Regions from separate parts of the Paenarthrobacter sp. NPDC089307 genome, predicted to be linked through region 1. Evidence: riboswitches for the same ligand, from Rfam matches in the RefSeq annotation. Region 1 holds a riboswitch; each other region holds the start of a gene.
What was found. Region 1 has a riboswitch for thiamine pyrophosphate ahead of thiC (phosphomethylpyrimidine synthase ThiC). Riboswitches for the same ligand answer to the same signal wherever they lie in the genome.
Positions count from the first base shown of each region.

Region 1 (3,822 bases):
TCGTGCTGACGGGGCGTGCGGCCGGAACCGGAAGGTCCGGGCCGTCACTGCCCAGCCTAGTGCAGCGCAGGGCCCATACGGGCTTCGCGGCCGGGGGTCCTAGCGAACTGCCACCCGCAATTTGTTCCGCCAGGGATCTTCGAACTGCAGTTCGGCACCAGTGTGGTGATTGCGCACTCCGGCCACCCGCAAACGATCCGCAAGGGCATCGACGTCCTCGCTGGTGGGGACCTCAATGAGCACTTCCCCCAGCCCCAGCGTGTCCTTGCGTGGGCCGGCACCACGGCTGTTCCAAACGTTCATTGCCATGTGGTGGTGGTAGCCACCCGCGGAAACGAACAGCGCCTGCCCATGCCAACCCGCTGTCCGTTCAAACCCCAGCGTGCCAACGTAGAAGTCCTGGGCGGTGGCGACGTCACCCACCTGAAGGTGGACGTGGCCGACGCCGGCAGCGGCCTCGCGCTGTCCCGTGACCGCCGCTTCGCTCAAGTGCTGCTGGAGGAACCGCTGGGGCGGGAGGGCCACATTGTCCATGACGACGTTTTTGCCGTCCCACTGCCAGGTCTCGCGGGGCTTGTCATAGTACAGCTCGATGCCGTTGCCTTCGGGGTCGGTGAAGTAGAACGCTTCGCTGACGAGGTGGTCGGCGCTTCCAACGAAGGCCCGGGGCTCATACCCGGCAGCCGTGGCGATCGTGGCAGCCAAGGAGGGCTGGTCCTGGAAGAGGATGGCGGTATGGAACAGGCCGGCCTCTCCCCGTCCCGGGATCTGGAGGCCGGCGGCGGGGGCAAGGTGGACCACGGGCTTGCCAACACGCCCAAGGTAGAGGCCACCATCCTGTTCGGCCACGACTTCAAGGCCCAAGGCGCGTTGATAGTAGTCACTCATGACTTTCATGTCGCCCACCTTGAGCATGACGGTGCCCATGGCGAGGTCGGCAGGAAGGAGGTCCTGGATGGATGATGCGGACATGTGAAGCTCCCGGTGTTAGGTGGCCGCCTTTCGGCACGTTCTACCTATCTAAATTACTTGAAGCTTCAATTTATTCCTAGCGAATGAGCCGGCCGCGTAGAACTACGTGCTTGAGCGTTGAAACCGTACGCAGATCACGCCTGGGATCGTCATGGCAGACCACGACGTCGGCGCTGGCACCTTCGCCGATGGCCTCGGCCCCCAGCCACTTCCGCGCGCCCCAGGCTGCGGCGTCGAGGACCGCGGACGGCGGCAGCCCGGCGTCGTGCAGTTCCTGCATTTCGTCGGCAATCCGGCCGTGCCTGATCACGCTCCCGGCGTCCGTGCCCGCGTAGATCACGACGCCGGCTTCGTACGCTTCAAGTACCCGCTCCCTTCGGCGCTCCCACAAGCGCGTCATGTGGGCGGCATATTCGGGGAACTTCGGCGCCGCCTGGGCAGCGATATCCGGGAAGGTCGCGATGTTGACCAGCGTCGGAACGATCGGCACTGACTGCTCCACCAGCCTGGGAACGTGGCGCGGCAACAGCCCGGTGGCGTGTTCGATGCAGTCGATGCCGGCGTCCAGCATGTCGTCGATGGTGTCCTCCGCGAAGCAATGCGCGGTGACCCGGGCGCCTTCATCGTGCGCCGCTGAGACGGCATCCTTCACGATTTTCGCGGGAAACGAGGCAGCAAGGTCCCCGACGCCGCGGTCGATCCAGTCGCCCACCAATTTGACCCAACCGTCGCCGTCGAGGGCTTCTTTCCGAACAGTCTCCACCAGTTGCCCGGGCTCGATTTCGTGGCCCAGGCCGCGGAGGTAACGGCGGCTTCGGGCGATGTGGCGGCCTGACCGGATCAGCCGGGGAAGGTCTGCCCGTTGCTGCACCCAACGTGTATCGCTGGGAGATCCGCAGTCGCGGATCAGCAAAGTGCCCGCGTCCAGGTCAGCCTGTGCTTGCGCGAGGGTGGTGGACTCATCCACCGCTCCACCGGCGCCAAGGCCGATGTGGCAGTGGGCATCCACGAATCCCGGGAGGACCCAGCCGTCAAGCACCTTGTCCGGCGGTGCCAAGGGGCGCTCGAACGTCAGCAGTCCGCCAACGGACCACATTCCGTTCCGCTCCTGATCTGCCGACACAAGCACGGGTCCGCTGAATTCGATGATGTCTGCCATGGAAAAAATCCTAATCCCCAGGGGCACGCCGGCCGCAGCCGCGTTCATATGACTGGGCGCCCAATGGGAGCTGTGGTAGCTTCGTCTACGACCACACGGGGGCCCTTGCAGGGGCTGAGATCTGGCTGAGGCAGCCTGCGACCGTTGAACCTGTCCGGGTAATGCCGGCGAAGGAAGTGAGTAATCCTTTGAGCACCACCAAAACACAGCACAGCCCTGCCCAAAACAGCTCTGTCAACAACGAACCTGTGACGCAGTCCTTGAAGTCCCATTCGCTGGCTTACCTCGAAGACCATGACACCGGTATCCGCGTACCAGTCACTGAAATCGCGCTGGAGCCCTCCCCCAACGGCCAAGCCAACGCGCCACTGCAGGTGTACCGCACGGCAGGCCCAGGGAGCGATCCCGTGGTGGGGCTCGAAGCCTTCAGGGCCCCGTGGATTGAGGCCCGCGGCGACACTGAGGCCTACACCGGACGTGAGCGGAACCTGCTCGACGACGGCAAGTCGGCCGTTCGCCGTGGCGCCGCCTCCGCGGAGTGGAAGGGTGCGCAACCGGTGCCCCGCCGCGCCGTCGAGGGCAGGACCGTCACCCAAATGCATTACGCAAAGCAAGGCCTGGTGACGCCCGAAATGCGGTTCGTCGCGTTGCGTGAGAACTGCGATGTCGAACTGGTCCGGAGCGAGGTTGCCGCCGGCCGCGCGATCATTCCCAACAACATCAACCACCCGGAATCCGAACCGATGATCATCGGCAAGGCCTTCTTGGTGAAGATCAACGCCAACATCGGAAATTCGGCCGTCACGAGCTCCATCGCCGAAGAAGTGGACAAGCTTCAGTGGGCCACGCAATGGGGCGCGGACACCGTCATGGACCTGTCCACCGGCGACGACATCCACACCACCCGCGAGTGGCTGATCCGCAACTCCCCCGTTCCCATCGGCACGGTGCCTATCTACCAGGCGCTGGAAAAGGTCAATGGAGAAGCCAACAAGCTCACCTGGGAAATCTTCCGGGACACCGTCATCGAACAGTGCGAGCAAGGCGTGGACTACATGACCATCCATGCCGGCGTGCTGCTGAGGTACGTACCGCTGACCGCGAACCGCGTCACCGGCATCGTGTCCCGTGGCGGATCCATCATGGCAGGGTGGTGCCTTGCGCACCACCAGGAGAACTTCCTGTACACGCACTTCGACGAACTGTGTGAAATCTTCGCCAAGTACGACGTCGCGTTTTCCCTCGGCGACGGCCTTCGTCCCGGCTCCATAGCCGATGCCAACGACGCCGCACAGTTCGCGGAACTGGACACCCTCGCCGAGCTCACGCAACGGGCCTGGGAATTCGATGTGCAGGTCATGGTGGAAGGTCCCGGCCACATTCCGTTCCACCTGGTCCGCGAAAATGTGGAGCGCCAGCAGGAACTCTGCAAGGGCGCACCCTTCTACACCCTGGGTCCGCTGGTCACCGACATCGCCCCCGGCTACGACCACATCACCTCAGCCATCGGGGCAACAGAGATCGCCCGCTATGGCACGGCCATGCTCTGCTACGTCACGCCCAAGGAACACCTGGGCCTGCCCAACAAAGACGACGTCAAGACAGGGGTGATCACTTACAAGATTGCCGCCCACGCCGCTGACCTGGCCAAGGGGCACCCGGGGGCTTCCGAACGCGATGACGCCCTGTCC
Region 1 is NZ_JBFBHE010000004.1:540,056-543,877, reverse strand. Features, by position in the region: gene AB0N72_RS12780 (VOC family protein) at 100-972, opposite strand; gene AB0N72_RS12775 (amidohydrolase family protein) at 1,049-2,131, opposite strand; TPP riboswitch at 2,217-2,324, shown strand; gene thiC (phosphomethylpyrimidine synthase ThiC) at 2,320-3,822, shown strand, end outside.

Region 2 (3,822 bases), on a different contig from region 1:
TGCGAGTGGAGCTCGCGCCTTTTTTGTGTGCCATGTGAAATGCCTGCCTCTAAATTTCTGGGGAAACTGAAAAATCGGAACAGCGGGTAACGAAAGTTACGCGATGCTGGTGATCTTGATCTTGGTCAGTTCCTGACGGTGACCCTGACGCTTCCGGTAGCCGGTCTTGTTCTTGAACTTCTGGATGACGATCTTCGGACCACGGAGGTCTTCGAGGATCTCAGCCGTGACCTTGACGTTGGCCAGTTCCGCAGCTGCGGAGGTGACCTTCTCGCCGTCAACCAGGAGCAAGGCGGGCAGCTCAAGCGTGCTGCCGGCTCCACCGGGGACGCGGTTAAGCGTTACGTAGTCTCCAACGGAAACTTTTTCTTGGCGGCCGCCTGCGCGGACAATCGCGTACACCACTTGGGTACTCACTTCTCTCGACGTTTATAACTAAATTTGCGTGCGGAACCTGTCACCGGAATCAGGCGTGGTTCGCGCTGTGCCTCAACGCCGTGGACTTCTGTTCGAAGTCCGCGAGTCATCCCATGAACAATTCCAAGGGGCATAACCCAAGTGTTGGCGTAAGCACCGAAGATCAAGATTACGCTAGTTTGACCCTCGGCTGCAAATGAGGCCGGGTCCGGAGGCTACCACGTGACTTGCATCACGAGTCGTAACGGACTCTCCCGGCACCGTGCCCATACAGCCTACAGGGTTTGGCCACAATTAACGCGATCCTGCCCGCGACGCGCGGAGCGAGCCAGGTTTTTGCCCCGCACCTGAAGAGCCCGGAAGGGTTAGGCATACAGCCGGGGCGCGTCGAAAAACGCCGTCTCGTAGCCGCAGGACTGCCTGAAGGCCTCGATCATATCGGCGCGCTCACGTTCAGAAGCTGCCACCGCCGCCGCGTCTGTGAAGTTGATCGCAGCCCGGGTAGCGGCGGCAAAGTCCTCGTCGGCATACGTCCGAAGCCACTCCGCGTAGGGATGGCCTGCGGAGGCGCCGGCATCCACGAAAGCGGCATGAAGCTTTTGGCCCACCTCTGCATACAGCCAATAGCAGGGCAAGATCGCCGCAAGGACAACTGCGTAGCTGCCGGCGGCGGAGATGGCCAGCAGATGATCCACATAGGACTTGGTGACAGGGCCTGCGACTCCCGATGCCTCACGGGTACTCAACCAGTTCCGGTGCAGTTCCGATTCCACCTCCAAGCACTGGCGTGAACCCTTGGCCCAGAAGAGCTGCTCCTCCTCTGTGGGCGCCAAGGCACCGGCCCTGGCGAGCACCCGGGAATAGCCATTCAAATAGATGGCGTCCTGCGCAAGGTAGTAGCTGAACGCAGGTTCCGGCAGCTCCCCCGACTGCAGCTCCTTGATGAAGTTGAGTTCGTGGATTCTTCCGAGCTCCGGGCCGGCTTCATTCCACAAGGTGGCCGCGAAAGCGCCGGGCCTGAGGACGCGGTGGTGGTGGAAGTGGTCCACAGGCCCGTTGCCTTGGCCCACTTCCAGTGCTGCTGAATCCCGCAGGGCTTGAAGGAGCCATGGCTTTACCTCGCGCAGCGAGGCCTCCCAGTCACCTGTGCGTGCTTGGACAGTGGCCAGCGCTGACGACAACGAGCACCCCGTGCCATGGCTGTTCCTGGTCTCTATCCTGGGACCCCCGACCTCCACGATGTCCTGTTGCAGCAACCCGCTGGTGTTAATCAGCGCGTCAGGGCATTCGGCGCCGGGGAGATGCCCTCCCTTCACCAGTACCGTGTTCCCACATTCGCCGGCCAGTCGCTTGCCTTGGTCCAGTGCTGACGCCCAGTCGGCGGCCTCCGGCTCGCCCAGCAGGATGGCCAGCTCGGGAAGATTGGGAGTAATGAGGTCCGCCAAGGGCAGCACCGAGCGCAATACTTCCACGGCGGACTCCGTCAGGAGGCGGTCGCCGCTGGTTGCCACCATCACCGGGTCAAGGACCACGACGGCGGGACGCGCCTCGAGGAGCCACCTGCGGACCTCGCTGATCACTTCAGCATCGCCAAGCATTCCGATCTTTACGGCATCGATGGCAATGTCGCTGCTGATCGCGTCCAACTGTTGCCGCAGGAACTCTACCGGCGGTACGTGCACTGCGCTGACACCCTGGGTGTTCTGGGCCGTCAAAGCAGTTATGGCAGCCATGCCATATCCGCCATGGGCGGCGATGCTCTTCAGGTCAGCCTGGATCCCGGCTCCCCCTGAAGGGTCCGAGCCGGCGATGCTCAGTACTCGTGGGGTCTGCCTGCGGTCCGTCACCAACGGATACACGGAAGAATGTGACAATGCGGCCATGAGGACATCCCTTCGCCGGTGCTAACCGGACAGGTTCAACGGGTTTGGATCTCAGCCTGGCCCAATGCCTGGCACCCCGTGTCAGTCCCCCAGCCTAACGCAACAGCGCACGGCAAAGGGCCCTGCAATTCCCGCTGCGAGCGGATATTACAGGGCCCTCGAAACCGCTATGGACGATTAGAGTTCGGAAGCCGGAACGCCGACGCCCAGAATAATCGGTTCGTTCGATGCTGCTTTCCTGGCCGGCTCCACCGGCGCCTTGGATTCGTGGGCTGAACCCCTTGAGGCCGTGGCAGCCTCGTTGTGGTGCTCAACGATGGTCTCGTTGGCCGCACCCTGGGCCCTGCTAGCGCTGCGGTTCCGGCGCCCCCGCCGGCCACGCGACGCTGAAGGAACGTCGGCTTCTTCCTTGGCGGCAGATGCTGGAGCAGCCTTGGGAGCCTGGGCAGCTTCCGGGTTCGAGGCCGTTTCCGGAACGTCGCGCTCCTGGGCCGCCGGAGCGGCGCCAAGGTGCGAGAAGGCTTCAGCCAAACGATCCAGGCTCATGGCCGGCGCAGCTGCCTGGGGCTCGTCGTGGTGTTCCACAAACGGAAGTGCCACCTCTTCGCCGCCAAAACGCAGCACCGGAGTGGAGCGTGCTTCGTGGATGGCGGCGTCGTGAGCCGCCGTGTCCTGGTGCGGCAGGGCATCCGGGGCTGCCGCCGGCGCGGTACCGGCGTCGTGCTGTCCGGCTGCCCGGGCCTGCTCTTCTGCCTTGTGGATCTCGTCGTCGTGCAGGTGGGCAGCATGGGCCGCGGCGGCAATCGTTGCCAAAGCCGCCCTTGTTGCTTCAGCTTTTGCCTGGCGCGCGGGATCCTGGGTTTCCGGGTGAGCTGCCGGCGCTGCAGGGGCAGGCGGTGCTGTATGTACCTGGGCTGGCGCTTCGACTGCTCCCTGGGCTCCGCCCTTGCCGCGGCGGCGCTTGCGCTCCGTGCGGGCCGTAGGCTGCTGGGCCTCGGCGTGGGGCCGGTGCTGTTCGGCTGCCACGACGTTGGCACGCCGGTGCTCCACGGGCTCGTCATGCGTCACGACACCGCGGCCTGCGCAGTGCTCGCACTGCTCGCCGAAGACCTCAAGGAGGCCGGTGCCCATGCGCTTGCGGGTCATCTGGACAAGGCCCAATGACGTCACTTCGGCGACCTGGTGCTTGGTACGGTCGCGGCCCAAGCACTCCACCATGCGGCGGAGAACGAGGTCGCGGTTGGATTCGAGGACCATGTCGATGAAGTCGATGACAATGATGCCGCCGATATCACGCAGGCGCAGTTGACGGACTACTTCCTCGGCAGCTTCAAGGTTGTTCTTGGTGACGGTCTCTTCCAGGTTTCCACCACTGCCGGTGAACTTGCCTGTATTGACGTCCACCACGGTCATGGCTTCGGTACGGTCGATGACCAACGAACCACCGGAGGGCAGGAAGACCTTGCGTTCGAGTGCCTTGTGGATCTGCTCATCGATGCGCCAGGCGGCGAAGATGTCCTGG
Region 2 is NZ_JBFBHE010000001.1:793,561-797,382, forward strand. Features, by position in the region: gene rpmA (50S ribosomal protein L27) at 1-34, opposite strand, end outside; gene rplU (50S ribosomal protein L21) at 97-405, opposite strand; gene thiD (bifunctional hydroxymethylpyrimidine kinase/phosphomethylpyrimidine kinase) at 783-2,300, opposite strand; TPP riboswitch at 2,291-2,389, opposite strand; gene AB0N72_RS03650 (Rne/Rng family ribonuclease) at 2,478-3,822, opposite strand, start outside.
Region 2: linked by a shared signal. The riboswitch ahead of thiD (bifunctional hydroxymethylpyrimidine kinase/phosphomethylpyrimidine kinase) and the one ahead of thiC (phosphomethylpyrimidine synthase ThiC) in region 1 are both predicted to bind thiamine pyrophosphate.

Region 3 (3,822 bases), on a different contig from region 1:
TGCGTGCCCCTGCTGGCAAGAACCTGGATGAGGGTGCTCACAAAAGCAGAAATCAGCGCGAAGGTCAGGGCCGAGCGGAGGCTCGCTTCCATGTCGTCGTTGCCTGTGGGCGGCTTGCTCCCCGTGGCCTTCTCCCAGCCCTTGTTGACGAGTTTGGTACCGACAAAGCCTGCGCCGAGGCTTACTCCGGCACCCAGCAGCTTGAAAAAGAGGTTCATGCCCCCAGCCTAGCTGCACTGCCCCGGCTACCTGCGGCTTTCGCGCTCCTTGAGGAAGGCCGCTAAAGAACCCACCGGGGCCAGTACCGGGACCACCGGGTGCTCGGCGGACCACACAGCCTCAACGGAATCGAAGGCTGCAATCTCCTTGAGCAGATGGTACGTAGGAGGCATGAGCTTCAATTCTCCGGCGGCTTCCGCTTCGAGGATTCCTGCCACCGGCATCCACAAGGATTGCCACGCTTCCGTTGTTTGGTGGCGGGGCTGGGCATCCGGCGCGGGTTTGGCTACGTAGAAGTAGGTGTCGAAACGTTTGGGCATGTCAACAGGAGTGATCCAGTTGGCCCAAGGGCGCAGGTCAGCGGCTTCGATGTCCAGCCCGGCCTCTTCCTGCACTTCGCGTATGGCTGCCGCGACAACTGCCCCCGCCTTCTGTTCTGCCTGGGCGGGGTCAGTGGCAATGGAGCTCTGTGCCCAGGCTGCCGCATGGCTGCGGAGCAGTTCGGACGGGTAGTCCCATCCGGTTTCGTCCGCAGTATCCACCCGGCCGCCGGGGAAGACCACCATTCCGGCAGCGAAGTCCATGGTGCTGACCCTGTGCTGGACAAAGGCCTCAAGCCCGGATGGGGCGTCGCGGAGCAGGATCACGCTGGCTGCAAGGCGGGGCTCGGCCGCTGGGCCGTTGGAGCCGTGAAGGTCCGTCATAAGGCCATTCTGTCAGGTCGAGTGCCGGGCTGGGCCTGCGCGCCAAGCCCGGCAAGGACCCCGGAATGGGTGGTATCCGAATATGACCCTGCGCCCGCCACCCTCGCACCTGGAGGTGTAAACTGAACCAGCCCATCAGGGCAGATTTGATAACGACAGGGGAGCGCCGCCGTCGAATCCTGCAACCGTGCAGGAGACGCGAGGGCGCTGAGAGTGCGGACAGCCGCAGACCCTCGAACCTGATCCGGTTAGTACCGGCGCAAGGGAGTCGAGCTTCTCAGAGTGTCCGGATCCGGACGGCATAAGCCAGGCGGATCCGGGGAGCACTTTCCCCTCCTGTAACCTCAGGAGGCAGAAAATGACCACGGTAAACGTGAAGAAGACCAGTTATGGCTGGCGAGTTGTAGACATCGTGGTGGCAGCCCTTATCGCCATCGCCGGCGGCGTGATCTTCTGGGCCTGGTCCCAGGGCGCCGCGCTTGTATCCATTCCCATGAACGCGGCATATCCGCCCCTCACCGGCCTGATCGCTGGTGGCTGGATGATCCCGGCTGTCCTGGGCATGCTCATTATCCGCAAGCCGGGCGCGGCCCTCTTCTGTGAGGCCGTGGCCGCCACGGGCGAGCTCATCATGGGCTCGCAGTACGGCACCACGGTGTTGATCTCGGGCATCCTGCAGGGACTCGGCGCCGAGCTCATCTTCGCGGCCTTCCGCTACAAGAAGTTCAACCTGCCCACGTCACTCCTCGCGGGCGCGGGTGCGGGGCTCTTCTGCGGCCTCAACGACTCCTTCCTGCCGTGGGGATGGAACATCGCCTACGAAGCCATCGACAAGCTGACCTACATTGCGTTCTGCACGATCTCCGGCGCAGTGATCGCTGGCGGACTGTCCTGGATCGCCACGCGCGGCCTGGCCAAGACGGGCGTCCTTAGCTCCTTCGGGTCCCGCAAGGCCGCCTCGGAGCCTGTCTTCAACTGATGCCTGCCACACACAGCGGTTCGGTGCGGCCGGCCGCCATCTCCGCCGAGGGGTGGGGATGGCGGCATGCCGGCCGCGCAACGCCTGCCACCCAGGGCCTGGACCTCAGGATCGAACCGGGGGAACGCGTGCTGCTGCTGGGCCCTTCGGGAGCCGGCAAGTCCACGCTCCTGCACGCCCTCGCAGGGGTGCTGGGGGACGAGGAAGACGACTCGGACGAGACCGGATCGCTGTTGATCGACGGCGCCGCGCCCCGCGGGCAACGTGGACGCGCCGGCCTGATGCAGCAGGACCCGGAAACGCAGGTAGTCCTCTCGCGCGTAGGCGACGACGTCGCGTTCGGCGCGGAGAACCTGGCAGTGCCCCGTGACGAGATCTGGGCACGCGTCCACGAAGCGCTCGACGACGTCGGCTTGCGTACCGCTGCCGGTGGCGGTTTGGCGTTGGACCACCCGACGGCGGCACTGTCCGGGGGCCAGAAGCAGCGCCTTGCGCTTGCCGGCATTTTGGCGATGCGGCCCGGGCTGATCCTGCTGGACGAGCCCACGGCCAACCTCGATCCCGCGGGAGTCCTCGAGGTCCGTGACGCAGTGGGCCGCTGCCTGGACAAGACGGGCGCCACGCTGGTGGTGGTGGAGCACAGGGTGTCCGTGTGGAAGGACCTGGTGGACCGGATTGTGGTCCTGCAGCCAGGCTCCGCCAGGACAGAAACGGGCGTCCTTCTGGACGGACCACCGGAGCAGGTGCTCGCGGAAGCACGCACCATGCTCATGGCAGCCGGGGTGTGGGTTCCCGGGTATGTTCCGGCAACAAGGGCGCGGAGCCAGGCAACCGGGACGAACGAGCTCCTCCTCGCGACACAGGACTTGGCCGTCTCCCGGGAAAAGCCGAGGTGGAAGGGCTTCAAAACCATCCCGCCGGTTCCCGCGCAGGAGGACATCAACGCCCAGGTCAGGGCCGGCCAGGCCCTGACGATCACCGGACCGAACGGGGCAGGAAAGTCCACCTTTGCGCTGACCTTGGCCGGCCTCCTGGCGCCTGTGCGCGGCACGGTGAGTGCCGGCGTCGAGCTTTCACAGGGAGCGGGCATTGACCCGTACGCATGGAAGGCGGACCAGCTCATCTCCAGGATCGGCACGGTCTTCCAGGAGCCGGAACACCAGTTCGTCACCGGCAAGGTCATCGATGAACTCATGTTCGGTCCGAAGCACTTGGGGCATGGCGAGGAACGGGTGGACGAACTGGTGGAGCGGCTGCGGCTGGACCATCTGGTGGACGCGAATCCGTACACACTCTCCGGCGGGGAGAAACGCAGGCTTTCAGTGGCCACAGTGCTCGCGGCCCACCCCAAGGTACTTGTGCTCGATGAGCCTACCTTCGGCCAGGACGCCAATACCTGGGCGGAACTGGCCTCGTTCCTCTCGGAGTTGCTGGACGCCGGTACTGCCGTCGTCTCGGTGACCCACGACCAGGAGTTCAGCGCCGTCCTGGGTGGGACCGAACTGCGGCTGGGACCGGTGCCGCAGGGCGAAACCACCCATCAGGAAGCGGGTGCCGCATGAGGGACGCCTTGAACCTGCGCGGCAACCAGGCACTCCTGACACGGGCAAACCCCTTGGCCAAGTTCGTGGCTGTCTTCCTCATTTCCCTGGTGTTGGCGTTGTCCATCGACTGGGTTTCGGCATCAACGGCGCTCGTCGCCGAACTGGCTCTCTTCCCGTTGGCTGGCCTTACGCTGCGGCTGTTGTGGCTGCGGGCGTGGCCGTTGATCATTGCGGCCGTGATTGGTGGCTGGAGTACCGCGATTGTGGCCGCGGACAGCGGCGCTGTACTGCTCGACGTCGGACTCTGGTCAATCAGCGAAGGTTCCCTCCAGCTGGGGCTGGGTTTCATGCTGCGGGGTTTGGCGATCGCCCTCCC
Region 3 is NZ_JBFBHE010000007.1:72,493-76,314, forward strand. Features, by position in the region: gene AB0N72_RS17385 (DUF4235 domain-containing protein) at 1-218, opposite strand, end outside; gene AB0N72_RS17390 (NUDIX domain-containing protein) at 246-923, opposite strand; TPP riboswitch at 1,071-1,207, shown strand; gene AB0N72_RS17395 (ECF transporter S component) at 1,282-1,902, shown strand; gene AB0N72_RS17400 (ATP-binding cassette domain-containing protein) at 1,902-3,464, shown strand; gene AB0N72_RS17405 (energy-coupling factor transporter transmembrane component T) at 3,461-3,822, shown strand, end outside.
Region 3: linked by a shared signal. The riboswitch ahead of AB0N72_RS17395 (ECF transporter S component) and the one ahead of thiC (phosphomethylpyrimidine synthase ThiC) in region 1 are both predicted to bind thiamine pyrophosphate.

Region 4 (3,822 bases), 350 kb from region 1:
CGCCCCTGAACAGCGTCCCGGCCGAGTGCAGGATGGCAAGCTGCTTTGGATCCGAGGCGTCGAGAGTCCGCAGGTACTCGCCGTAGGTGACCTGGCCGTCCCACGGCTTGCCCAATGCTGCGGTTTGCCGTTTGAAATGTTGCAGCGATCTCTCATCGGGCGCGGGCATGGTCCTCAGGATGCCCACTTTCCCGTCCAGCATCAGCTGTGCCGCAGCCATCCCGGTCATGAGGGAGATCTGCGCGTTCCAGTCCTCCACCGGCAACGACGGCGCTGCAACGATCCTGTACCCGCCGCCGTCGGTCGCCTGGACGATTTCCTGCTCCGGCATGTTGAGGCTCGCCCCACCCCGCAGCCTCTCCAGCTCAACCCGCTTCAAGCCCACTTCCTTGAGGAGCTGAAGGACGGGCGGGGCCGATCCGTCGTCAATTTGCTGCTGGGCGCCCTTGTAACTCAGTTTGGCGCGGCTGCGAACGGTGGCACGTGCAACGGAGACATCCAATACCTCGGCCTGCGCGTCAAGATCGAAATCCCAGACGAAAGCTCCACAGTCCTGCCCGGCAAGCAGGCTGCCTGCGTTTTCGCTGATGATCTCCGGGTGCAACGGGATGCGTCCATCCGGAGCGTAGAACGTCTGTCCACGATGACGGGTTTCGGAATCCAACGCTCCGCCCGGGGCCACGAAGGACGGCACATCGGCGATCGCATAGAGAACCTTGTACCCGTCACCGTTCCGCTCGATGAAAAGGGCCTGGTCAAGGTCCGTGGACGTGGCAGGGTCGATCGTCAGAAACTCGACGTGCGTGAGGTCCTGGTCCGGTAAGTGGCGGGATTCGACGGCGGCGCGCGCCTCCTGGAGGGCCTCAACCGGATACTCCCCAGGCAGCTCCAGCTCCGTCCTCAGGGCCGCAAGGGCTGCGGCGAGCTGGTCCGATGAGTCGTCGACGTTGGGCGCTATCCGATGATGTGACACGAAAATCAGGGTAGCCCGAAACCGGCCGATAGTCTTGGATGCTTCCCTATCCGATAGGTGGCGTGAGGGCAGCAGGCTGGATCAGCAGGAGCCCCAGGCCCTGCCGGCGTCAGGCCCCGCCCGCGTTAGGCGGCGTCGAGGGCTGCGAGCAGCGACTTGGCTGCCGCCGTCGGGTCTTCTGCCTCGGTGATGGCACGGACCACCACGATCCGGCTCGCTCCGGCGGCCAGCACTTGCTCGACGTTGCCGAGGTCGATTCCGCCAATCGCAAACCACGGCAGCTCCACGGCCCCGCCCGTGGTCTCTTCAGCGCGCCTGATCGCTTCTGCCGCATATGTGACCAAGCCCGTTCCAACAGCTTCGCGGCCGGGTTTGGTGGGGGTTGCCCAGACCGGACCTACACAGAAGTAGTCCAGTCCGCCATCGCCGGGAGAAGCGGTGATGGCGGCATTTACCTGCTCGGGCGTGTGGGTGGAGAGCCCGATCGCTGCAGGGCGCGGGAGGAAGGTCCGGGCAATCCCCAACGGCAGGTCCTTTTGGCCAACATGGAACACGGGAGCCCCGGAAACACTGGCGATGTCTGCCCGGTCATTGACCGCCCAGAGCCGTCCATGCCGTTCTGCGACGCTGCGCAGGACGGCCAGCAATTCCAATTCCTCAGCGGCTTCGATCGTCTTGTCCCGGAGCTGGATGATGTCCACTCCGCCTTCGAATGCGGCGTCAACAAAGTCTTCGAAATCGCCTTGGCGTTTGCGCGCATCAGTGCACAAGTAGAGGCGGGCGCTGGCGAGGGCATCGTGCTGGGTCATGGAAACCACAGTAGTTCCTCTAAACTGGGCACGTACTGCGGGAGCCGCGACATTCGTCATTATGACCGTCCGGCTGAGAGGGCTTCAAAGCCGACCGCTTGACCTGATCCGGCTAGTACCGGCGTAGGGAAGGAAACACATGGCAGAAGCCATCCATGCAGATGTCGCCGTCATCGGCGGCGGAGTCATTGGCCTGGGCATAGCCCATCAGGCACGGAAACTGGGCCACTCCGTAGCCCTCATCGATCCAGCGCCCGCTACGGGTGCAACCTTTGCGGCCGCAGGCATGCTGGCGCCCGTCAGCGAGCTGCACTACCAGGAGGAAGACCTCCTGGAACTCATGCTGGAATCCTGGCGGCTGTGGCCCTCGTTCGTGGACGAGCTGCCCCAGGGCGGGGAGGCCTCCGGATACCGCACGACGCCGACCCTTGCCGTAGGTGCCGATGCCGCCGATCGCCGTGCGCTCGCAGACCTTCGTACTGTCCAGCTTGCAGCGGGGCTGGCGGTTGAGCCTTTGTCTTTGCGGGCAGCCAGGGATCGCGAGCCGCTCCTCAGCCCCCAAATTTCCTGTGCCTTTGATATCCCCGCCGACCACCAGGTTGATCCCCGGAAGTTGGCCGGGCACCTTTTGGCGGGCCTTGGAGCGCATTCGCCCGGGGACTCCACGTGGGTCAGCGGGGCAAGCGGGGGTTTTGCCGTAAGGAAGTCCGCGAGCGGGTTGAGGTGGGAAGGGGACCGCGTTTCCGGCGTCGAGCTTGAAAGCGGCGGCACTGTCCTTGCCCGCGAAACCGTGGTGGCCAACGGGTTGGAAGCACCCCGGCTGGCAGGCCTGCCTGAAGGCCTGGATCTTCCTGTGCGTCCGGTCTACGGCGACATCCTCCGGCTCCAGGTCCCCGCCCACCTTCAGCCGCTTCTTACAGCCACTGTGCGGGGCATCGTGCGAGGAGTGCCTGTCTACATTGTTCCGAGGGGAGACGGAACCGTGGTGATTGGCGCGACGCAGCGCGAGGATGGTTTGTCGGCGACCTCAAATGCAGTCTCCGCCGGCGGTGTCTACCAGCTCCTGCGGGACGCGCAGGTCCTTGTTCCGGCTGTGGCTGAACTTGAGCTTTTGGAAGCAACAGCCCGTGCACGGCCGGGAACTCCCGACAACGCCCCGTTGCTGGGCCGTGTAGGCAACCCTGCCGGAGGGCCTGCCGGCGAAGTGGAAGGACTGGTGATTGCCACAGGGTTCTTCCGGCACGGCGTCCTCCTCACCCCAGTGGCCGCCAGAATCGTGGGGGAGCTGCTCGCCGGTTCCCCTGATTCACGCTGGTCCATCTTCCGGCCCGACCGTTTCAGCGCAACCCGGAGTCACTTCCGGCCCATGGAAACCCCTGCAGGAAGCCATCAGTGACCCCGCGTTGTCCTCGACTCCACAGCAAGGAAACAGCATGAACATCAAGCTCAACGGCGCCGCCCACCAGGTCCCCGCCGATGCCTCCGTCAGCACGCTCGTCACGGCCGTCACTGGCCGCGTACTCGACCACCGCGGACAGGCGGCCGACGGCGGGAAGCTGGGTGTCGCCGTCGCCCGCAACTCCGAGGTGGTACCGCGCAGCCAGTGGGCAGCGACTCCGCTGGCCGACGGTGATGAACTCGAACTCGTTACAGCAGTCCAGGGAGGCTGAACCATGACCACAGCAAGTACCGAAACAGGCATCGAAGACGCGCTGGTGATTGACGGCGTCGAATTCGGCTCCCGGCTGATCATGGGCACAGGCGGTGCGCCAAGCCTGGACGGGCTCGGCGCTGCGCTTGTGGCCTCGGGAACCGAGCTCACCACCGTGGCGATGCGCCGCTATTCACCGGCCGAAACGGGGTCGCTCTTCCAACTGCTGGTGGACAACAACATCCGCGTGCTGCCCAACACCGCAGGCTGCTTCACGGCCAAGGACGCCGTGATGACGGCAGAATTGGCGCGTGAGGCGTTGGAGACGGACTGGGTCAAGCTGGAAGTCATCGCGGAAGAACACACGCTCCTCCCGGACGCGGTGGAAC
Region 4 is NZ_JBFBHE010000004.1:194,507-198,328, forward strand. Features, by position in the region: gene AB0N72_RS11255 (RNB domain-containing ribonuclease) at 1-973, opposite strand, end outside; gene thiE (thiamine phosphate synthase) at 1,099-1,782, opposite strand; TPP riboswitch at 1,810-1,929, shown strand; gene thiO (glycine oxidase ThiO) at 1,922-3,178, shown strand; gene thiS (sulfur carrier protein ThiS) at 3,216-3,452, shown strand; gene AB0N72_RS11275 (thiazole synthase) at 3,456-3,822, shown strand, end outside.
Region 4: linked by a shared signal. The riboswitch ahead of thiO (glycine oxidase ThiO) and the one ahead of thiC (phosphomethylpyrimidine synthase ThiC) in region 1 are both predicted to bind thiamine pyrophosphate.